4 regions of the Erwinia sp. 009765445 genome follow, and region 2 is predicted to be linked to each of the others. Evidence: predicted binding sites of a transcription regulator. Region 2 holds the regulator's gene; each other region holds the start of a gene.

Region 1 (5,811 bases), on a different contig from region 2:
TCGAACAGTGAGTGACCGGCTGAAACGGTAATGGTCAGGTTATCCGGATAGATATCATCACCGAGGATCCCGGAGTCCATTGGCGGCAGCTGCGGATTGGTCACCAGCGGCGCTTTGCCACCTTTGGTGAGAAAAGCGATGCGGTTATCCAGCAGGCGGAACAGGCGTTCCAGATCGGCCTTATCCGTTGCCAGCACGTCGAAGGCCACCAGCATCATCGACGCCTGTTGCGGCGTGATGATGCCCGCCTGATGCGGGCCATAGTAAGGCTGCGCTTCCTGCCGGGCATTAGGTGACAACGCACCCGGCGAGAAGGATTTATTATCCGGGGCGGCATGAACCGGACAGCCGCCGCTGACAGCGAGGGCACCGCTGAGGATGCCCATTCCTTTCAGTAAACGACGACGCGAAGCGAGCAGTGCGTTGTCAGAAGGTTGTCTTGCCATGATCAATTAATCCAGACCCAGCGTACCACGCAGTTTGGACAAATCTTCCGCCAGGGTGGTGATCGGGCCTTTCATCGCATTGCGGTCAGCGTCGGTCAGCTTGTCGTAAGATTCGTAGCCGTCTTTGGTACGATATTTCGAGAGAATGCTGTCAACTTTCCTGAAGTTGACATCAACTTTAGCCAGCAGCGCGGCATCGGCTTTCTGCAGCATTGGACGCAGCAGGTCGACAATTTTCTGTGCGCCATCGACATTCGCCTGGAAGTCAGAGAGATCGGTACGGCTGTAACGGTCTTCTTCGCCGGAGATCTTGCTGGAGGCAACCTCTTCGATCAGACCCGCAGCGCCACCGACGACTTTGCTCGGCGGGAAGGCCAGCTCGTCAACGCGCTTCTGCAGATCCAGCGTGTCGGTGTTCAGCTTGTCAGCATACTCGCTCATGCCTTTGGTGCTGTTGTCACCAAAAAGCGCTTTTTCCAGGCGGTGCCAGCCGGTGAACTTAGGATCTTCAGCTTTCTTCTCGTAGTCATCTTCACGGGCATCAATGCTGCTGTCGAGATCGGAGAACAGCTCGGCAATCGGTTCGATACGCTCGTAGTGTTTACGGGTTGGCGCATACAGGGCTTTGGCTTTTTCGATATCGCCCGCTTTCACCGCGTCAGTGAAGGCTTTGGTTCCGGCAACCAGTTCGGCCACTTCTTTGGTGACATACACCTTGTATTCTGCAATCGGTCCCACCAGCTGCATCACGTCCGGCTTGCCGTTGGACGGGCCGTTAGTCCCTTTCACAATCAGCTTGCCTTTCGGGTTGCTCAGCAGGCCGCAGGTAAGGTCGTACTCACCCGCTTCCAGGTTGGCAGTCAGTTTCTGCGTGAAACCTGGCGCAATATTCTCGCGCTCTTCCACCACCATCACCCCTTTCAGGATCTCCCACTCCAGCCCTTTCTGGCTGTTGTTCTGGATCACAAACTGGGTTTTACCGGCGTTGACGGTAACGGTCATCGGATCGCACTGTTTGTCATTCACAGTGATTTTAACCTGAGGAACATCCGCCGCCATCGCAGCAGAAGAACCGGCCAGCAGAGCAAGGAGTGCAGCAGTCAGCGCAGACTGACGAAAACGAAGAGTCATAAGTTAATCCCTGTGAAAAAAGTAATGCCTGCCAGGCAGGCACGGAGAGAGGCTTAACGCGAAGTGCGTATTGCAGCAGCCTCAGGGCGCGCGGGCAAAAAGAACAGCAGTAGCGCGGGTATTAAATAGATAAACCAGACCGCCACTTCGCTGACGCTTGGGGTTTCCTGGTAGCCGAAGAAGCCTTCCAGCAGCGTACCGAACAGCGTACTGGTGGAGAGCGAATTGCTCAGGTCAAACGCCACGTCCTGGAAGTGGTTCCACAAACCGGCCTCATGGAAGGCGCGGATCGCACCAGCGGCCAGCCCGGCAGCAACAAAGAGAATGAACAGGCTGGTCCATTTGAAGAATGCCGCCAGGTTCAGACGCACGCCGCCCCAGTAGAGCAACATGCCAAGGATGATGGCGGTCGCCAGGCCCAGCATCGCTCCGAGAGGAGGTGCAATGCCAACGTCCTGCTGGAATGCCGCCAGCAGGAAGAATACCGACTCCAGCCCTTCGCGCGCCACGGCCAGGAACACCATGCCAATCAGCGCCCAGCCACTGCCCTTGCCTTTCTGCAGGGCATTGTCGACTGCGCCTTCCAGTTGCGCCTTCACGTTGCGTGACACTTTGCGCATCCAGAACACCATCCAGGTCAGGATACAGACGGCGATCACCGCCACAATTCCCTCAAACAGTTCCTGCTCTTTCTGTGGGAACTCGCCGGTGGTTTCATTGATGAAATAGCCCAAACCGAGGCACAGCGCGGCGGCGAGAAACACCCCTGCCCACATAGCCCCAAACCATTCACTGCGTTGGGTGCGCTTCAGGTAACTGGCAATCAGGCTGACGATCAGCGCGGCTTCCAGCCCTTCGCGTAACATAATGAGAAACGGGACAAACATGCCAACACCCTCGCGTGTGAAAGAAGTTCAGTTCGGGTAAAGAAACGTAAATCGAAACGATACCGATTATCATTATCGTGCAAGAAAATACAAGTGGGCAACCGGGTATTTTCGTATTTTGCCAAAAAGCAGCGACAAGTGTGCTGAGCCTGAGGAGATGGGACAGGGAGGGCTAATCAGTCCGAAGGTCTGAATGCTGGAATTAAGTGGAAGTCAGAGGGCGTTAAGAAAAGGGGCCGCGGAGTGCGGCCCGAAAAGTTTAATCCGCGTTATATTCGGCCTCGGCAGCGGCAAAACGTTGCTGCGCTGCGGCTGAAGGCTCGCGGCCCATCAGGCTGACCAGCACGATCGCCACGCTGGCGAACAGGAAGCCAGGGATGATTTCATACAGATCCAGCCAGGCATACTGTTTCCATACCAGCACGGTCGCCGCACCGATCACCATCCCGGCGAGTGCGCCGTTGCGGGTCATCCGCTTCCAGATCAGCGAGAACAGCACCACCGGACCGAAGGCGGCACCAAAACCGGCCCAGGCGTAGCTCACCAGGCCCAGCACGCGGTTTTCAGGATTGGAGGCCAGCGCAATAGCAATCACCGCCACCAGCAGTACCATCGCACGACCAACCCAGACCAGCTCGCGCTGGGATGCGTGCTTGCGCAGGAAGTTTTTATACAGATCTTCAGTCAGCGCCGAGGAGCATACCAGCAGCTGGCAGCTCAGGGTGGACATCACCGCTGCCAGAATGGCCGACAGCAGAATTCCGGCAATCCAGGGATTGAACAGAATACGGGCCAGCTCAATAAAGATCCGCTCGCCATTCTGAGTTACGCCTGCGGCCTGCTCCGGATGGTTCTGGAAGTAAGCAATGCCAAAGAAACCGACTGCCACGGCGCCAGCCAGGCACAGGATCATCCACGCCATACCGATACGGCGGGCGGTACGGATTGAGCGGTGCGAATCTGCCGCCATGAAGCGGGCAAGAATATGCGGCTGACCGAAGTAACCCAGTCCCCAGCCCAGCAGAGAAATCACCGCCACAAAGTTCAGGTTCTTCAGCATATCGAGGTTTTCAACGCTCTTTGCCTCAATGACAGCCAGCGAATCGCCCAGGCCACCTACCGCGAAAATGACCATCACCGGTGTGAGGATCAGCGCGAAGATCATCAGGCTGGCCTGCACAGTATCGGTCCAGCTCACGGCGAGGAACCCGCCGACAAAGGTATAAATAATAGTCGCAGCAGCACCGGCCCACAGCGCCGTTTCATAGCTCATACCGAAGGTGCTTTCGAACAAACGCGCCCCTGCCACGATGCCGGAAGCACAGTAGATAGTGAAGAAGACCAGAATAACCAGCGCGGATATTACCCGCAGCAGTTTGCTTTTGTCCTCAAAACGGCTGGAGAAAAAGTCAGGCAACGTCAGCGCGTTGTCATGATGCTCGGTCTGCACGCGCAGGCGGCCAGCGACGATTTTCCAGTTGAGCCAGGCACCGATAGTCAGGCCAATGGCAATCCAGCTTTCGGAGATGCCCGAGAGGAAGATCGCGCCGGGCAGGCCCATCAGCAGCCAGCCGCTCATATCAGAAGCGCCGGCGGACAACGCGGTAACCAGGCTTCCCAGACTTCGTCCGCCAAGGATGTAGTCATCAAAATTCCTGGTCGATCGCCAGGCAATAAAACCGATCAGCACCATGCCGAGGATATAAACGCAAAAAGTCACCATCATTGGTGTGCTTACTGTCATCAGGTTCTCCATTTATAATTGTTAAAGCGCAATCCGGGCTTTCAGCCAGCACTGCCGGAACGTAGCAGCGCCACCACCGTTAACCCGGGGCGGGGTATCCTGCCGTAAACCGCTTTTACGCACAAACGATTTAACACAGCAGTTACAGTCATTTCACCTTCCGGTGCGGATAAAGTGTCAACAGGTTGCACTGGATCACAGTATCGCTGGTTGCACCCTGAAAAACCTCTTTAAAACCAGGTATTATTGCCACTCCACACTCTGGCCGGATTCTTGCAGAAATAACCATGCCGCTTTTCCAGCGGTGGATTTAAAGTCTGCAAACAGGGTCACATTTAACACAGTTGCACAAAGTTGCAACTTAAGTGATATTGCTTGCCAACATCGTAATTTCTTTGCAAGGAGTTCTCAGGCATGGGCACAACCACCATGGGCGTGAAGCTGGATGAAGCCACGCGCGAGCGGATCAGACAGGCGGCCAGCCAGATTGATCGCACCCCACACTGGCTGATTAAACAGGCTATCTTTAACTATCTGGAGCAGCTGGAACGTGGCGATGCCATGCCGGAAATTCCTTTACAGGCGGTAGTGCAGGAAGCCGAAGACTCCCCTGCTGAAGAACCGCGTCAGCCCTTCCTCGACTTCGCCGAGGCCATATTGCCACAGTCGGTGAGCCGCGCGGCTATCACCTCCGCATGGCGTCGTCCTGAAACGGAAGCGGTGCCAATGATACTGGAACAGGCGCGTCTGCCTGCCGCACTGGCACAGCAAACCTACCGCCTGGCTCATCAGCTGGCGACCAGCCTGAGGCACCAGAAAGGTGCAACCGGTCGTGCCGGAATGGTGCAAAGCCTGCTGCAGGAGTTCTCCTTATCCTCACAGGAAGGGGTTGCACTGATGTGCCTCGCAGAAGCGCTGTTGCGTATTCCCGACAAACCTACCCGCGACGCGCTGATCCGCGACAAAATCAGCAACGGTAACTGGCAGTCACACCTGGGCCGCAGCCCTTCCCTGTTTGTTAACGCTGCCACCTGGGGCCTGCTGTTCACCGGCCGCCTGGTCTCTACTCATAACGAAGCCAATCTTTCCAGCTCGCTTAACCGCATTATCGGTAAGAGCGGCGAGCCTTTAATCCGTAAAGGCGTGGATATGGCAATGCGCCTGATGGGCGAGCAGTTTGTGACCGGCGAGACGATTGCCGAAGCGCTGGCGAATGCACGCAAGCTGGAAGAGAAAGGCTTCCGCTACTCCTACGATATGCTGGGCGAAGCCGCCCTCACCGCGCAGGATGCAAAGGCCTATCTGGTTTCCTATCAGCAGGCGATCCACGCCATCGGCAAAGCCTCGAATGGCCGCGGTATTTATGAAGGGCCGGGCATCTCCATCAAGCTCTCTGCCCTGCATCCACGTTACAGCCGTGCACAGTACGACCGCGTGATCAGCGAGCTTTATCCGATCCTCAAATCGCTGACCCTGCTGGCCCGCTCTTACGACATCGGGATCAATATTGATGCGGAAGAAGCCGACCGGCTGGAGCTGTCACTCGATCTGCTGGAGAAACTCTGCTTCGAGCCAGATCTTGAGGGCTGGAACGGCATTGGCT
Region 2 (5,811 bases):
GACAGCAAAGCGCTGAACAAAGAGCAGACTGTTTCCGGAGGCTATCAACTGGTTATTGGCAAAGAGAAAGCTGAAGTTGTCGGCTACGATCAGAACGGCGTGTTCTATGGCCTGCAGTCGATCCTTTCCCTGCTTCCCGCCGATGGCAGCGCGAAAATCGCCACCCTTAGCGCACATGATGCGCCACGCTTTGCCTACCGCGGCGTATTCCTGGACGTTGCACGTAACTTCCACAGCAAAGCGGCGGTGCTGCGCATGCTGGATCAACTGGGTGCCTGGAAAATCAACGTCTTCCACTTCCATCTCACCGATGATGAAGCCTGGCGAATTGAGATCCCTGGCCTGCCGGAGCTGACGGATGTGGGCGCTAAACGCTGCCACGATCTTAGCGAGCAGCGCTGTCTGCTGCCGCAGCTGGGTTCAGGACCAGAAACCGACAACAATGGGACCGGCCATTTCAGCCGTCAGGACTATATCGAGATTGTGAAATATGCCGCGGCTCGCGGGATTGAAGTGATCCCCGAGATCGACATGCCAGCCCACGCCCGTGCAGCCGTCATCTCGATGGAAGCCCGTTACAACCGCCTGATCAAAGAGGGCAAAACGGCGGAAGCCTCTGAATATCGCCTGGTCGATCCCGGCGATGATTCCAATACCACTTCGGTACAGCTCTACGACCGTACCAGCTATCTGAACCCTTGCCTTGCGTCTTCCCTGCGCTTCACCGATAAAATTATCAGTGAAATTCAGGCCATGCATCGTGAGGCCGGGCAGCCAATTAAAACCTGGCACTTTGGCGGAGACGAGGCCAAAAACATTCGCCTCGGACCGGGATATTCCGATATCAACAAGCCGGTTGACGGGACTGGCCTGCTCGACATGAGCAAAGAGGACAAGCCGTGGGCGAAATCGCAGGTTTGTCAGACCATGGTCAAAGAGGGCAAGGTGGAGGACCTGGAACACCTGCCGAGCTATTTTGCGCTTAAGGTCAGTCAGCAGGTTAAACAGCACGGTATTGGCCGCATGCAGGCATGGCAGGATGGTCTGAAAGATGCCGAGAATGCCAAAGCGTTTGCTATTGAGCGCGTGGCAGTTAACTTCTGGGATACGCTCTACTGGGGCGGCTTTGATTCCGCCAATGACTGGGCGAAAAAAGGCTATGAGGTGATTATCTCCAGCCCGGACTACGTCTATATGGACTTCCCGTATGAGGTGAATCCGCTGGAGCGTGGATACTATTGGGGAACCCGCTTTAGCGATGAGCGTAAAATGTTCAGCTTCTCGCCGGATAACCTGCCGCAGAATGCCGAAACTTCGATGGATCGCGATGGCAAAACCTTCACCGCTAAATCAGACAAGGCCTGGCCTGGCGCTTACGGGATATCCGCTCAGCTGTGGAGTGAGACGGTGCGCACCGATCAAAACATGGAATACATGATCTTCCCACGAGTGTTTTCGGTCGCCGAGCGAGCCTGGCACCGGGCTGCATGGGAGCAAGATTACCAGGCGGGTAAAGAGTATATCGGTGGGGAAACAAAATACGTTGATACCCAGGCGCAGCTGAAAGACTGGCAGCGGTTTGCTAACCTGCTGGGGCAGCGTGAGTTGAGCAAGCTGGACAAGGCTGGTGTGCAATATCGCCTGCCAGTACCGGGTGCACGCATTACTGACGGCAAACTTGAAGCCAATATCGCGCTTCCGGGTCTGGCGATTGACTACTCGGTCGATGGCGGGAAAAGCTGGCAGCGTTATCAGGACAGCAGCCGTCCGTCGGTCAGTGGTGAGGTTTTGATCCGTTCTGTCAGTGGCGATGGCAATCGTTTTAGCCGGGTTGAAAAACCAGAGGGGTAGGCTGAGACAGTCAGACACAAATAAAAAAACCGGTGAAGAGTCACCGGTTTTTTTTAATAGTACCGATTACTTGTCGTGCAGCGTATCATCTTCACGGCAGTCACCAGCAGCACAGTGACCATACAGGTACAGGCTGTGGTTGCTGAGCTTGATGCCATGACGTTCAGCGATATCACGCTGACGGGATTCGATAGATTCATCGCTGAATTCAATCACTTTGCCGCAGTCCAGGCAGATCAGATGATCGTGGTGATGCTGCTGAGTCAGTTCAAAAACGGATTTACCGCCTTCGAAGTTATGGCGGGTAACGATCCCTGCGTCATCAAACTGGTTCAGAACGCGGTAAACCGTCGCCAGACCAATCTCTTCGCCCATGTCGATCAGGCGTTTGTACAAGTCTTCCGCACTGACGTGATGGCCCTCAGGTTCCTGAAGCACTTCCAGAATTTTCAGTCGGGGAAGCGTGACTTTCAGGCCGGCCTTCTTTAATGCGGTGTTATTGTCAGTCATGCGGATATTATCCTGTTACTTTGCTAGTCACTAAGTGGCTGAAAAGCCCTGAACATCGGTCGGAGCAAAAGCTGAGCACCCCAGTATAGAACTGATGCGTCGAAATGGAAACCACAGTAAAGGTGCGGGAGCATTCATGCGGGGTTAACATTTCGCTCTGCCTCCTTTTTCGCCTTCAGGGCAAAAGGCGCTGAGAGAGCAGGAGATGACCGATGGCGATATTGTACAGTTTTGCAGATGAAAGTTACAAAAATGTGCCTATTACTTCTATAGGAAAAACCACACGCCTGATGTGAGATAACTCCCACATCAGGCCAGTGATTATGCCTCAAGGATCTCTTTGAGCTGCAGCTCGTCGTAAATCTGTTTAACCCACTTCTCCGTACGCTCTGCGGTCAGTTCTGGTTGGCGATCTTCATCGATAGCCAGGCCGAGGAAATGGGTGTCGTCTGCCAGCCCTTTTGAGGCTTCAAAATGGTAGCCTTCGGTTGGCCAGTGGCCCACAATTACTGCGCCGTTTGGCTCGATGATATCGCGGATGGTGCCCATGGCGTCACAAAAGTATTCGGCGTAGTCTTCCTGGTCGCCACAGCCAAACAGCGCAACCAGTTTACCGTTAAAGTCGATCTCTTCCAGCGTCGGGAAGAAGTCATCCCAGTCGCACTGCGCTTCGCCGTAGTACCAGGTTGGGATACCCAACAGCAGAATATCAAAGGCTTCAAGATCTTCTTTGCTGCTTTTCGCGATATCGTGAACTTCCGCAACTTCTTTACCGAGCTGCTTCTGGATCATTTTTGCAATGTTTTCGGTATTGCCCGTATCGCTGCCAAAGAAAATGCCTACGATTGCCATGAGTTTAATAACCTCTTGAAACTTAATAATGTGAGACGGCTGGCCTAAAGTGTTAACGGCAATGATAGCAGACCGCATCAGGGGGATAAACGAGTAATCCTCCTGCTTTTGTCGCTTTGTGCTTTGCCATTACGCGCAGATTTCGCCTGTCAAAGGCCCGTTCAGCGCTGTGGGCTGGCAAGCTGCGCCAGAACAATTTCTTCAATCAGTTCGCTGCGGCTCATGTTGCGCTCCTCGGCCAGCTGGTTCAGGGCATCCACCGCGTCACTGTTCATTTTCAGTTCCACGCGCTTGAGCCCGCGCACTTTATCACGCTTGAGCTGGTTGCGTTTATTGATACGCAGCTGCTCATCGCGCGTCAGCGGATTGGTTTTTGGTCGTCCCGGACGACGCTCATCTGCGAACAGATCGATCGTGGTGCGGTCCGTGTTTTCTTTTGCCATAGAATCGTGATACTGAAAGGCTGGAGTTCTGATGGATTGGGCCGTAAAGTCGGCTGAAAATCGACCGCCGACAAAATTTTAGCGCGCCATCATACCCCAGTGAAAGTCCTGGCGACAATGATTTAGCTTTCACAGGAAATAATTGTTTTTACAGCGCAAAAAAACGGCGAATTGCGCGCAAAATCGCATCAGGTTTCTCCGCGTGAACCCAATGTCCTGCTCCGGCAATCACATGGGCGCGCGCCTGAGGGAATTGCGCCAGCAGGTCGTCACGGTATTCGTCAGCCAGATACGGCGAAAGTTCTCCGCGAATAAACAGTGTCGGACGCTGCCATAAAGGAACCGCTTGCCAGCCAATAAGGCGATCATAGCAAGCCATAAGCACCGGCACGTTAAAACGCCACTCGCCCTCGTGAAAAGATTTCAGCAGGAATTGAATCACTCCCTCTTCATCTATTGTCTGGCGCATTATCGCGGCGGCTTCACTGCGCACCTTCACGCCTGCGTCGCTCACTGCATTCAGCGCTGCAAAGATCTCATCGTGGTGACGGGTAGGGTAGGCGACGGGGGCCATATCGATGACCACCAGTTGCTCAATACGTTCGGCAGCCAGCGAGGTCAGGGCCATAGCAATTTTTCCGCCCATTGAGTGGCCGACTGCGACAAACTGACCGATTCCCAGTTCATCCAGCGTTTCCAGCACGTCCTGCGCCATTGCGGTGTAATTCATCTCTGTCGAACGGGGAGATAATCCGTGGTTGCGGACATCGATTTGAATGATCTGCCGCTCATCTTTCAAACCACGAGCCAGCACGGCGAGGTTATCGAGGCTGCCAAAAAGGCCGTGGATCAGCACCACCGGAGAGCCAGAGTGGGCGGATTGTTCAGATTGCAAGCGGGCATTCAATTTCATGGCAAAGTTCTTACAGTTGAAACGAAGGGTTAGGGTATCATAAATTTACGATTTCTTGCCGGAGCCACCGGCCAGATCCTTTTGCGGCATTATCTGACTTTTGCCGCTATTGAGGGCTGGCGCTACACCCCGGCGGGATTTAACTTTATAATCCTCGTGTTAGAGCTGGATTGTTCAGCGCCCGTGCGATTTCACCTGCCTGATGCACGGCGCATTCCGTCTCTATAAAGCCATAATCGTACTGGATCAAGATGAAAACTATTGAAGTCGACGAAGAGCTCTACCGTTATATCGCCAGCCACACTCAGCATATTGGTGAAAGCGCCTCTGACATTTTGCGCCGGATGCTGAAATTTTCTGCTGGTCAGACTGCGCCCGTCGCCTCTGCTGCGGCCGCGACGATGTCACCTTCTGTCACGGTGGTGAAAGAAGCCGCACCGGCAAAAGTGGAATATCGTCCTCAGGATCGCGTTCGCGCAGTCCGCGAGCTGCTGCTGTCCGATGAATATGCTGAACAGAAGAAAGCGGTTAACCGGTTTATGCTGATTCTGTCGACCCTGTACAGTCTGGATCCCAAAGCATTTGCTGCTGCTACCGAGTCACTTCTGGGCCGCACGCGCGTCTACTTTGCGGGTAATCAACAAACCCTGGTACAGAATGGCACCCATACCAAGCCGCAACATATTCCCGGCACGCCGTATTGGGTGATCACTAACACCAACACAGGTCGCAAACGCAGCATGATCGAACACATCATGGCGTCAATGCAGTTCCCGGTGGAACTGTCTGACAAAGTTTGCGGCACCCTATAACAGATATTTAAGCGTCAGGGAGAAGCGCCAATGGCCAATCACCCCCGTGCCGGGCAGCCAGCCCAGCAGAGCGATCTGATTAACGTTGCACAATTAACTTCGCAGTATTATGTCCTGCAACCTGAGCCAGGCAATGCGGAACATGCGGTGAAATTCGGCACATCCGGCCATCGCGGTAGCGCAGGACGTCACAGCTTCAACGAGTCGCACATTCTTGCTATTGCGCAGGCGATTGCAGAAGAGCGTAAAAAGAACGGTATCACTGGTCCTTGCTACGTTGGAAAAGACACCCATGCACTGTCTGAACCGGCAATCATTTCCGTGCTGGAAGTTCTTGCGGCTAACGGTGTAGATGTGATCGTGCAGCTGGATAACGGCTATACGCCAACTCCGGCAATCTCGAACGCTATCCTTGAGCACAATAAAGCCG
Region 3 (5,811 bases), on a different contig from region 2:
GCAACAGACACTTGTCATTGCCTGGGATTTTGCGTAGAATTCGCGCCCTATTGTGAATATTTATAGCGCAGCCTGAAACCAAGACGGCAAGCGCGAGAGCGGAGTTTTATATGTACGCGGTTTTCCAAAGTGGTGGTAAACAACACCGAGTAAGCGAAGGTCAGACCGTTCGCCTGGAAAAGCTGGACATCGCAACCGGCGAAACGATTGAATTCGACCAGGTTCTGATGATTGCCAACGGTGAAGAAGTGACTATCGGCGCGCCTTTAGTTTCAGGTGGCGTGATCAAAGCAGAAATCGTTGCTCACGGTCGTGGCGAGAAAATTAAGATTGTTAAGTTTCGTCGTCGTAAACACTACCGTAAGCAGCAGGGTCACCGTCAGTGGTTCACTGATGTGAAGATCACTGGCATCAGCGCCTAAGAGGAGATCTGACAAATGGCACACAAAAAAGCTGGCGGCTCCACTCGAAATGGTCGCGATTCCAATGCAAAACGTCTCGGCGTTAAGCGTTTCGGCGGCGAAGCCGTACTGGCAGGTAGCATCATCGTTCGACAGCGTGGCACCAAGTTCCACGCGGGTACCAACGTAGGCTGCGGCCGTGACCACACTCTGTTTGCAACTGCAGACGGCAAGGTCAAATTCGAAGTTAAAGGCCCGAACAACCGTAAATACATCAGCATCGTTGCTGAGTAAGGTTTTCGTGCCTGAAGGCGGTACCTGATACCGCTTTCAGCAGCGAATCAAAAAGCCCCGCTATGATTGCGGGGCTTTTTACATTCTGCATTTCAATCCACAAGCAGAGTCTGTGCCTGTGGGTTCACAGCAAAAGTCTTTTTGCTGTACACTTTATATTCAGCTGCACGATGTCCTGAGGTGAATCCTCCCGGACCAATGTCACTCAACGGTGCGGGCGAATGATTTACGGAGAAGTAACATGAAGTTTGTTGATGAAGCGACAATCCTCGTTTCTGCGGGCGATGGCGGCAATGGCTGCGTCAGCTTCCGCCGTGAGAAATATATTCCCAGAGGCGGACCGGATGGCGGCGACGGTGGTGATGGCGGCGATGTTTACATGCAGGCCGATGAAAACCTGAATACCCTGATCGACTACCGCTTTGAAAAATCTTTCCGTGCCGAGCGTGGACAAAACGGCCAGAGCCGTGATTGTACCGGTAAGCGCGGGCAGGATATCGTAATTAAAGTGCCGGTCGGCACCCGAATTATCGATCAGGGCACCGGAGAAACGCTGGGTGACATGATGACCCACGGTCAGGTGCAGATGGTCGCTAAAGGCGGCTGGCACGGCCTGGGCAACACCCGCTTCAAATCTTCCGTTAACCGTACTCCGCGCCAGAAAACCATGGGTACGCCGGGTGAAAAACGCGATTTGCAACTGGAGCTGATGCTGCTGGCTGACGTCGGGATGCTGGGGCTGCCTAACGCCGGGAAATCGACCTTTATCCGCGCCGTTTCTGCTGCCAAGCCAAAAGTGGCTGACTATCCGTTTACCACACTGGTGCCAAGCCTTGGCGTGGTACGAATGGACAGCGAGCAGAGCTTCGTGGTGGCCGACATCCCCGGTCTGATCGAAGGCGCTTCTGATGGTGCGGGTCTGGGTATTCGCTTCCTTAAACATCTCGAACGCTGCCGCGTACTGTTGCACACTATCGATCTGGCTCCCATTGATGAGTCCGATCCGGTAGAAAATGCCCGTATCATTCTCGGCGAGCTGGAAAAGTACAGCGAGAAGCTGTTCAACAAGCCGCGCTGGCTGGTGTTCAACAAAGTTGACCTGCTGGATCAGGAAGAGGCGGAATCCCGTGCCAAAGCCATTGCGGAAGCGCTGGGCTGGACGGATAAATACTATCTGATCTCTGCCGCCAATCGCGTTGGCGTGACGCCACTGTGCTGGGATGTAATGTCCTTCATTAACGCCAATCCGAAAGAGGCGGAAGAAGAACAGAAGCAGCCTGAGAAAGTGGAGTTCATGTGGGATGACTACCATCGCCAGCAGCTGGAAGAAGCTGCCGAGCCGGTGGAAGAAGATGATGACTGGGATGACGACTGGGATGATGAAGACGACGAAGGCGTCGAAATTATCTATCAACGTTAATCTTCTGAAGGGACACATTGGTGTCCCTTTTTACTTTTGTGTCTGCGTGACCCCGCCACTGATCAAGCCTCTTTCCGAAGCAAATACCGCTTTCAAACAATAAAGATAATCATTATCATTCTCTCTTCTACGGATCAGCCCGGCTGCTCCCCTTTCGCTGAAAGAGCCAATCAAAATGAGACTTGCTGTTTTACGCTTATCTTCGCTGTTGCTGTGCGCCCTGATCCTCTCCCCACCCGGCCGTGCTGCCGATGGCTGGCCACGTTCGGTGCCTGGCCATGAGGGGCCGCTGGTTCTGCAACATCAGCCTCAACGTATCGTATCAACCAGCGTCACGCTGACCGGTTCGCTACTGGCGATTGGTGCGCCGGTTGTTGCCAGCGCCGCCACCATGCCGGGGCAGCGCTTCGCCGATAAGCAGGGTTTCTTCCGCCAATGGGGGGATATTGCCGTGCAGCAAGGCGTGAAGCGGCTCTATTCCGGTGAACCGAATCTGGAGACTATTGCGGCTGAAAAACCCGATCTGATTGTGGTCAGCGCCACCGGCAATGATTCCGCCATCGCGTTTTACGATCGTCTTTCGGTTATCGCACCGACGCTGGTCATCAACTATGACGACAAGAGCTGGCAGCAGGTTGAGCGGGAGCTTGCTCAGGCCACGGGCAATGAAGCCGGAGCTGAGCGTTCCATTCAGTCTTACGCGCAGCGCGAGGCGGAAGTGAAAGCGAAGCTGGCACTGCCGCCACAGCCGGTCTCCGCGCTGGTTTATAATCCTCATGCTCATATTGTTAACCTGTGGACCGGGGAATCAGCGCAGGGCAAGATGCTGGTGTCGCTGGGTTTTACGCTGGCCACACCGCCTGAAACGATTCTACGCGGAAGCCAGCGCCTGAAGCGTAAAGACATTATCCCACTCAGCGGCGAGACGCTGGCTACCGGAATCACCGGAAGGTCGGTGCTGATGTTCGCTACCGATGATTCGGGCAACGCGGCATTACTGTCCGAACCTCTGGTTGCGGGATCTGGGGCGATTCGCGCCGGTCACGTCTGGACTCTGGGTTACGACAGCTTCCGTCTTGATTACTACAGTGCCAATCATCTGCTGACCCGCCTTGAGCAGCTGTTCAGTAAATCCTGATTACTGGCCCGGCAGTTGCTTAAGCTGACGGGCACTTTTCTCTTCTCTCCGCCGGATCTGATTGATTAATCATCTGTCGTAACCACTACAAATAAAAGGCATTTCAATGAGAATACGATGAATAATCGAATTGATAATTGTTTTTATTTGCAATAATGTATTTCCGCCCATTTACTTTATAACTTGCCCCGAAAATACGGGTGGGGCGGATCTGCAGGGAATCAGACCTTTGAAAAAATTATCGCGTTTATCTTTAGCTATCTTTATTGAACTTGGGATGGTGACAACGGTGATGGCTGCCGATGCTGACACTGCGGGTACGCTGGTGGTGACTGCCGCACAGCAGAATCTTCAGGCTCCGGGCGTTTCGACCATCACCGCTGACGAAATCAAAAAACGTCCTCCTGCCCGTGATCTGTCTGAAATTATTCGCACCATGCCGGGCGTTAACCTGACCGGCAACTCGACCAGCGGGCAGCGTGGCAATAACCGTCAGATCGACATTCGCGGAATGGGGCCGGAAAACACCCTGATCCTGATTGATGGTATGCCGGTCTCCAGCCGTAACTCTGTCCGTCTGGGCTGGCGTGGTGAGCGTGATACCCGTGGTGATACTGACTGGGTGCCGCCAGAGATGGTTGATCATATTGAAGTGATTAGGGGACCTGCTGCGGCCCGTTATGGCAACGGTGCTGCGGGTGGCGTGGTGAACATCATCACCAAACAGACCACCAATGAATGGCACGGTTCGTGGAATACCTACCTGAACATGCCGGAGCATAAAGAAGAAGGGGCGACCAAACGCACCAACTTCTCGCTCAACGGGCCACTAGGAGACGCTTTCAGCTTTCAGCTGTATGGCAACCTCAGCAAAACTCAGGCTGATGCGCAATACATCAACGAAGGGCATCAGTCGCTGAGAACGGGAACTTATGCTGATACCGTTCCCGCCGGGCGTGAAGGTGTGGAGAATAAGGATATTCACGGCAAACTGCGCTGGGAATTTGCTCCGCGCCAGGCGCTGGAATTCACTGCGGGTTACAGCCGTCAGGGCAATCTCTATGCAGGCGATACGCAAAATACCAACACCAGTACGTTGGTGAAAGATAGCTACGGGAAAGAGACTAACCGTCTGTACCGTCAGAACTTTGCCGTTAACTGGACCGGTGTCTGGGATAACGGAGTCAGTACCCGCAGCTATGCGCAGTATGAAAAAACCCGTAATACACGAATGGATGAAGGGTTGGCCGGGGGAACCGAAGGTATCTTCTCCGATGACGGCTTTTCCACTATCCAGCTTGATGATGTTTTGCTGCACAGCGAAATCAGTGTGCCTTTTGAATTGCTGGTCAATCAGACTGCGACCTTTGGTACCGAATGGAACCAGCAGCGCATGAAGGATGGCGCTTCCAATACTCAGGCCCTGTCCGGCGGTGGTATTGACGGAATCGACACCACCAACCGTAGCCCGTACTCCTCGGCAGAAATTTTCTCGCTGTTTGCGGAAGACAATATGGAGCTGACCGACAGCACCATGCTGGTTCCGGGTCTGCGCTTCGACCATCACAGCATTGTGGGCAACAACTGGAGCCCCTCTCTGAACCTGTCGCAGGTGCTGGCCGATGATTTCACTCTCAAGCTGGGGATTGCCAGAGCCTATAAAGCGCCAAGCCTGTACCAGACCAACCCGAACTACGTGCTGTACAGCAAGGGCCAGGGATGCGCGGCCAGTGCCGCAGGATGCTATCTGATTGGCAATGAAGATCTTAAACCTGAGACCTCCATTAACAAGGAGGTGGGCATTGAATATAAACATGATGACTATCAGGCTGGCCTGACCTGGTTCCGCAATGATTACCGTAACAAAATTGAGTCTGGCTATCTGCCGACCGGCGTTTCAACCACCGGCACCACGGATATCTATAAATGGGAAAACGTGCCGAAAGCCGTGGTTGAAGGACTGGAAGGGACGGTGAATTTCCCGGTGACGAAGGCCGTAACCTGGAATAACAACCTGACTTATATGCTGCAGAGTAAGAATAAAACCACCGGCGACCGTTTGTCAGTGATCCCGCAATACACACTGAACTCCACGCTGGCATGGCAGGCAACAGAGGATTTATCGTTGCAAACCACCTTCACCTGGTACGGCTGTCAGACGCCGAAGAAGTATAACTACAAGGGAGAGGCGGTGACCGGTACGGAGAAATCAACGGTCAGCCCTTATTCCATTCTGGGCCTGAGTGGTACCTATGATGTCAATAAATATGCCAGCGTCACGCTGGGGGTGGATAATCTGTTTGATAAGCGTCACTTCCGTGAGGGTAATGCGCAGACGACCGGCAATGCCACGACCAATGCTTACATGTACGGGGCTGGTGCGAACACTTACAACGAAGCCGGACGCACCTGGTATGTGAGTGTGAATACACATTTCTGATGGCAACAGCGGCGGGCGAATGGACTCGCCCGGTCAGTTCAGTTTGGCTGGCAGCCAGCAGATGGCATTCAGCCCACTTCGGTCCTGTCGGTTGGTTAAGCGCAGTTCGCCATGGTGG
Region 4 (5,811 bases), on a different contig from region 2:
GTTGAGAACCTTCTCCCGCGACAGGGATCGGGCGATTGCGATGATTAACTCGATGACTCCGGAAGAGTTTTATCAGCACGTGCAGGATAAACATCCGGCCGCTCAGGCCCCACGCTATCTGTGGAAAGTCACCACGGCTTACCGCACCATCTGATGTTCAGCGGCGGGCTGATTTCCAGCCCGCCAGCTTCCTGCCAGACATGTGCCGTTGCCAGCTCGCTTTTCAGCCCGGCAAGTTAAGGGAACCAACTCTGCCCGCCATATTTCTGGATGGAATGCGCTGACCTTACAGGCAAAACCAATCGCTTCCGGCAGCGCGGTGCGCTGAAGCCACATCTTCCACCGGTTCACTTTCTCGTTGGGTCTGAGCGTCATTGGCCCCTGGATCTCTTCGATTGCTTTACCGGCAATCGCCGGTGCCTTCTACGGAAGGCTGGTAGCCGGGGCGTACTGAACATTTACGCTGGTCTGTATATCCTCAATGCGGTGTAACCGCCATTCCTGAAAACGCCTGAATAATTAAAAGGTGAGATAGTGCTTGAGAACAAAACTATCTGAGGGCTAAGGGCTGCTGCGGCGGCCCGAAGAACAGCGTTACTGGAAGCGGTTGGCTTTATCACGGGCCAGCCTCTCCAGCGAGAAGATCACCTGCTGCAGCTGACGTTCCTGCCCGGCATTCATGGTGACAAAACGGAAGCTGAGACGGGGAGTCACCACAGTTTCATTTTTATTGCCCACCACACTGCGTTTCCCGACGTTGATCAACTGCGCATCCACTTCAAAACGGCCATATTCACCCAGCTCCACGCGCAATTGCCTGAACTGTTCTCCGCCTTTCAGACCAGCTGGTACGGTAGAGTCACCCAGCACGCCAATCCCGCCCAGCGATAGATCCTGCAGACGCATCCGGCCTTCGCCGCTGCCGTCCGGCCAGTTCACGTAGCAGTAAAAGACCGGATCGAGTGGGGCAGAGACGCGGAAAAACTCGCGGCGCTGGATCATCCACAGCAAGTCTGGCAGGTCGGCACCAAACGCAGGCAGCCCGTCATGGCTGGCGGCTTCAAGTGAGGTGAGAGCAAACTCCACTTTTGCACCGTGCGTTTCCGCCGTCAGATACAGCTCCTGAGCCTCCAAAGCCAGCTGGTTGTCGTAGTCATTGCTGCCGTAATCGACCACCAGGCGGTCCTGGTCGGCGGAGAGCAATTTGGTAATAAACTGTCCTCTGCTGTGTGAAACCATCACTGGCGTTTCGTTCTTCAGCAGATTCTTCAAAACGCCCAGCACGGCCAGCGGGCCACGCTTGAGGTACTGTTCTTTATCTTCTTCTTTCACATTCGACTCCAGTTGAATGTCAAAAAACGCGCTGTCAGCGGTGACAGGACGAATTATCGGCAACGCGGCGTGAGCCTTTAGACTTGTCTGAAAAAAAGTTTGGATTCAAATCACAGAGTTATAATCCTGGCCTATACTAATGCCGTCTTAACAGGAAAAATAAAGGAGCAGTAAATGGGTATTTTGTCATGGATCATTTTTGGTCTGATCGCCGGGATCATCGCTAAATGGATCATGCCTGGTCGTGATGGTGGTGGTTTCATCATCACCATGATCCTGGGGGTGGTGGGTGCCGTGGTGGGTGGCTGGATCAGTACCTTCTTTGGCTTCGGAAAGGTGGATGGCTTCAACTTTGGCAGCTTTGTGGTCGCCGTGATTGGCGCGATCGTGGTGCTGTGGATCTACCGCAAAGTCAAAAGCTGACGAACCCGAAATAAGAAAAGGGAGGCAATAGCCTCCCTTTTTTACGTCTGAAGATCAGAAATCATAACCCACAGTGGCAATGACTGTACGCTCAGCACCCCAGTAGCAGTAGCCTGTACCGTAGCAGGCAGAAACGTAATCACGATCGGTCAGGTTGTTGGCATTAACCTGCACGAACGCGCCTTTCAGGCTGCTATTCCAGGCACCCAGGTCGGCACGCACGGAGGCGTCGAACAGGGTGACAGAAGGCAGGCGAGTGGTGTTTTCATTATCCGCCCACTGTTTGCCGATGTACCGCACGCCAGCCCCGACGCTGATCCCGTAGTCGAACTGGTATTTCGCCCAGGCCGAAGCCATGGAGTCCGGGGTAACGTATGGCGTGTGGCCGTCGTTACCGTCCACGGAATCTTTGTAGCGCACGTGGTTCAGCGTGTAGTTAGCAATGGTGCTCAGACGCGGAGTCAGCTGGTTGCGGGCTTCCAGTTCCACGCCCTGTGAATGGACTTTCCCGGCCGGTTCGTAGTAAGAGCCCACCACCACGCGGTTGCCGACATCTTTCTGCGTCAAATCGTAAAGCGCGATGGAGTACATGTCAGAAGTTCCCACCGGCTGGTATTTCACACCCGTTTCATACTGCTCAGAGGTGGTTGGCTTCAGCAGATTACCGTCTTCACCGGACAGTGACTGCGGGGTGATCGCCTGACTGTAGCTGGCGTAAGGTGAAATGCCGTTATCAAAGGCATACAGCAGCGCGGCACGGCCACTGACGTGGTCATCCTGACGACGATATTTGGTACCGAAATCATAGTTATCTGTCTGCGAAACAATGCGGTCATAACGACCGGATACGTCCAGATGCCATTTCTGCCACGTCATCTCATCCTGCAGATACACCCCGGTCTGATAGTAGCGACGCTGCGAATCAAAGAAGGTGTAGCTCTGACGCGGGCCGATCGCTTCACCGGTCAGGGCGTTCAGCTGGTTAGCGTAACCGCTGGCATCGCTCAGGTCATTTTTGTACTGATGGTATTCCGCACCCAGCACCACTTTATGCTCCAGCTCGCCGGTGGCGAAGTCCGCTTCCAGCTGATTATCCAGGGCGAAGGCATCCAGTGAAGAACGGGAGCCGGAGTAGTAGCGGTTCAGCAGATCCGGGTTAGTGGTGTCCCAGCCAATCTGATAGACCTGATCGAGGTCGACGTTTGAGTGCGAGTAGCTGGCGTTTGAGCGGAACGCCCAGGTGTCGTTGAAGCGGTGAGCGAATTCATAGCTGTAAATCTGCTCATTACGCTTGAACTGATCCAGCGAGCTGTCGCCGTCATAGAAGCCGGTGCTAAGCCGACGGCCGTTGTGTTCAGTAATGCTGCCGTCACCCGGCACCGCGCTGTGGTAACCGCCTGAAGGATCTTTCTGCAGATAAGCGCGCAACAGCAAAGAGGTATCCTCGTCCGGCTGCCAGAGCAGGGAAGGGGAGATAGCGTATTTCTCTTCGCGGGTGTGGTCATATTGCGTGTTGCTGTTGCGGGTGATGCCGGTCAGGCGAAACGCCCACTGATCGTTGATCGCATTGGTATAATCAAAAGCCGCGCTGTTGGTACTGTTGGTCCCGGTAGAAGCACGGAAGTGGCCCTCCTGGGTGAACTGCGGACGTTTGGAGGTTTCCATCACCAACCCGCCAGGCACGGTCTGACCATACAGGGCAGAAGAAGGCCCTTTGATCACGTCGATGCGATCGAGGAACCACGGATCGACCTGCAGCACGTTGTAACTGCCCGGATCGCTCATCAGGCGCAGGCCGTCGAGGAAGATATTGTCAACATCGCCACCATGGAAGCCACGCAGTGAAACGGTATCGTAACGGCTGGCTGCACCGGCAAAGTTGGTAAAGGCACCGGCGGTATAGTTCAGCGCCTGGTTTACGTCCAGAGCGCCCTGGTCTTCCATCTGCTGGCGGGTTACCACGGAGACGGACTGGGCGGTAGTGATCAGGGGACGATCGGTCTTGGTCGCGCCTTTGCTGGTTTTTGCAGTGTAACCGATGGTCGGTGTGGTCGCCGTTTCTGTTGGTTGAGCGGTTACCACCAGGGTATCAGCGGCAAAGGAGAGGGCTGGTGTGGCAAGCGCGATGGCGCAAAGCAGAACGGAACGCTTCAGGGTAAAAGCCATTCTCATTGTCAAATCCCTTACAAATAAATGCGAGCAAAATAGATCCGCCTGCGCAGGGGAACAGCTGAAAGACGCGCAGTTAGGTAATGTAAAGATTTATGATAATCTCAATGAGAATTATTATCTTTTCGTTAACGTGTTTCAAGCATTGATTTTGCTTATATATTCACCTGGAAAGATAAGGGAATTATCAGGGTGGGCTAATTTGGGCGGCAACGGAGTGCCGCCAGAGGATTACTGACCTTTGGTGATATCACCGACGTTATTACAGGTGACCCCTTTCGGACAGTAGAGGTCCATCAGTTTCAGCGTAACGCCGTTGGTCCAGCCGAATCCGTCCTGCAGTGGATATTCACCGCCGCCGCCTCCGCCCAGGCCTTTGCCTTCAACAACGTATTTCTCCACCAGCTTGTGTTGTTTGTCATAGGTGGTCTGCACGTTGTTCAGGAAGCGCATGCCAATATCTTTTGCCAGCGTCTGTTTGCCATAATTATTCAGCCCTTCGACAGCTGCCCACTGCAGCGGTGCCCAGCCGTTTGGCGCATCCCACTGTTGCCCGTTGTTATTGGTGGTGGTGACCAGACCGCCTTCTTTCACCAGCTGTTTCTGTACTGCCGTCGCGGTTTTGGCTGCTTTATCCTCCTTCGCTACTTTCAGGTAGAGCGGGAACAGGGTGGCAGCGGTCAGCTGCGGGCGTACAGCGGCTTTCTGCCAGTCATAGTCGGCGTACCAGCCTTGCCTGCTATTCCACTGATAGCGATTGATCGCATCCTGACGCTTTTTCGCCAGCGCGTCGAAACGCTGGCTGACCTCGTCGTTCTTCGCCAGCTTGTTGGCATGGGCGAGAGTCTGCTCAAGATGGAACATCAGCGAGTTCAGATCGACCGGCAGAATAGTGGTGGTCTGAATGGTGGAGAGGTCACCCGGCTTGGCAAACCAGCGCGAACTGAAATCCCATCCTGAAGCCGCACCGGCACGCAGATCGCGATACAGCTCTCCTTTATTACGCTCAGTGACATTTTTCGCGTTGGCGATGTCATCCATATAAGATTCCGTACGCGGCACGTCGCGTGCATCCCAGTAGCGGTTAAGCAGGGTGCCATCTTTCAGCTTCACCACGCGCTTGCTGGCTTCGCCCGGTTTCAGCTTATCAGCATCCGCCATCCAGTAGTCGTACTCTTTTTGCAGTTCAGGCAGATATTTGCTGTAAGCGCTGTCGCCCTCATGCTGCGCCAGCAGATCGACCATCATGCTGAAGAACGGCGGCTGGGACCGGCTGAGATAGTAGCTGCGGTTACCGTTAGGGATATGGCCGTATTTATCCAGCAGCGAGGCGAAGTTCTCCACCATATCCTGCACGCGATCCCAGTGGCCGCTCTCGGCCAGGCCCAGCATGGTAAAATAACTGTCCCAGTAATAGACCTCGCGGAAGCGGCCGCCCGGCACGACATACGGTTTCGGCAGCGGCAGCAGCGAATCCCACTGGTTAGCCTGGCTCGCTGAGCGCGTCAGTACCGGCCACAGACCATCGATGTGTTCCCGCAGGCTCTGCCCGGCTGGTGGCACATATTTTTCGCCATCCGCAGGCAGGGTGAAGTTGGTGTCAACGAAATGACGCAAATCGAAATTGCGCTGCTTCTTCTGCATCTGCCAGTCAGCCAGAATGGAGGAGGGATTACTTTTCGGAATGGCATCAGCAAAGGTTTTCTGGTCAGGGAACAGTTTTGCCGCCTGTACCTCATGGAAGAGAGGCCCTAAACGGATATCAGGCGGCTGCGGCGCATCGCTCAGCATGTGCTGCTGTTGTGGTTCGGCGGCCATGACATAACCGGCCTGTGCCAACGCGGCAACCAGTAAGGGCAGCGCCACAACGGTTTTCCATTGACGTTT

What was found. Region 2 encodes Fur, which represses iron uptake genes when iron is present. Its sites were predicted from a motif close to ATAATAATGAGAACNACTATCAA; they were not measured.
Region 1: the regulator Fur is predicted to act here: its motif matches at 2,521-2,543, upstream of efeU (iron uptake transporter permease EfeU).
Region 3: the regulator Fur is predicted to act here: its motif matches at 2,212-2,234, upstream of fepB (Fe2+-enterobactin ABC transporter substrate-binding protein).
Region 4: the regulator Fur is predicted to act here: its motif matches at 4,026-4,048, upstream of AC3Y5R_RS11655 (TonB-dependent siderophore receptor).

The regions. Positions count from the first base shown of each region.
Region 1 covers NZ_JBYUWC010000001.1:307,822-313,632, forward strand. Annotated here, with positions in the region: gene efeB (iron uptake transporter deferrochelatase/peroxidase subunit) at 1-446, opposite strand, end outside; gene efeO (iron uptake system protein EfeO) at 453-1,577, opposite strand; gene efeU (iron uptake transporter permease EfeU) at 1,631-2,464, opposite strand; gene putP (sodium/proline symporter PutP) at 2,724-4,208, opposite strand; gene putA (trifunctional transcriptional regulator/proline dehydrogenase/L-glutamate gamma-semialdehyde dehydrogenase) at 4,623-5,811, shown strand, end outside.
Region 2 covers NZ_JBYUWC010000006.1:231,518-237,328, forward strand. Annotated here, with positions in the region: gene AC3Y5R_RS08595 (beta-N-acetylhexosaminidase) at 1-1,851, shown strand, start outside; gene fur (ferric iron uptake transcriptional regulator) at 1,918-2,361, opposite strand; gene fldA (flavodoxin FldA) at 2,683-3,213, opposite strand; gene ybfE (LexA regulated protein) at 3,375-3,656, opposite strand; gene ybfF (esterase) at 3,805-4,569, opposite strand; gene seqA (replication initiation negative regulator SeqA) at 4,821-5,381, shown strand; gene pgm (phosphoglucomutase (alpha-D-glucose-1,6-bisphosphate-dependent)) at 5,412-5,811, shown strand, end outside.
Region 3 covers NZ_JBYUWC010000014.1:73,298-79,108, forward strand. Annotated here, with positions in the region: gene rplU (50S ribosomal protein L21) at 111-422, shown strand; gene rpmA (50S ribosomal protein L27) at 438-695, shown strand; gene cgtA (Obg family GTPase CgtA) at 937-2,115, shown strand; gene fepB (Fe2+-enterobactin ABC transporter substrate-binding protein) at 2,291-3,253, shown strand; gene AC3Y5R_RS16270 (TonB-dependent siderophore receptor) at 3,531-5,693, shown strand; gene pmrB (two-component system sensor histidine kinase PmrB) at 5,727-5,811, opposite strand, start outside.
Region 4 covers NZ_JBYUWC010000009.1:56,988-62,798, reverse strand. Annotated here, with positions in the region: gene emtA (membrane-bound lytic murein transglycosylase EmtA) at 1-154, shown strand, start outside; gene AC3Y5R_RS11670 (hypothetical protein) at 139-375, opposite strand; gene AC3Y5R_RS11665 (flagellar brake protein) at 595-1,332, opposite strand; gene AC3Y5R_RS11660 (GlsB/YeaQ/YmgE family stress response membrane protein) at 1,507-1,755, shown strand; gene AC3Y5R_RS11655 (TonB-dependent siderophore receptor) at 1,810-3,927, opposite strand; gene treA (alpha,alpha-trehalase TreA) at 4,156-5,811, opposite strand, start outside.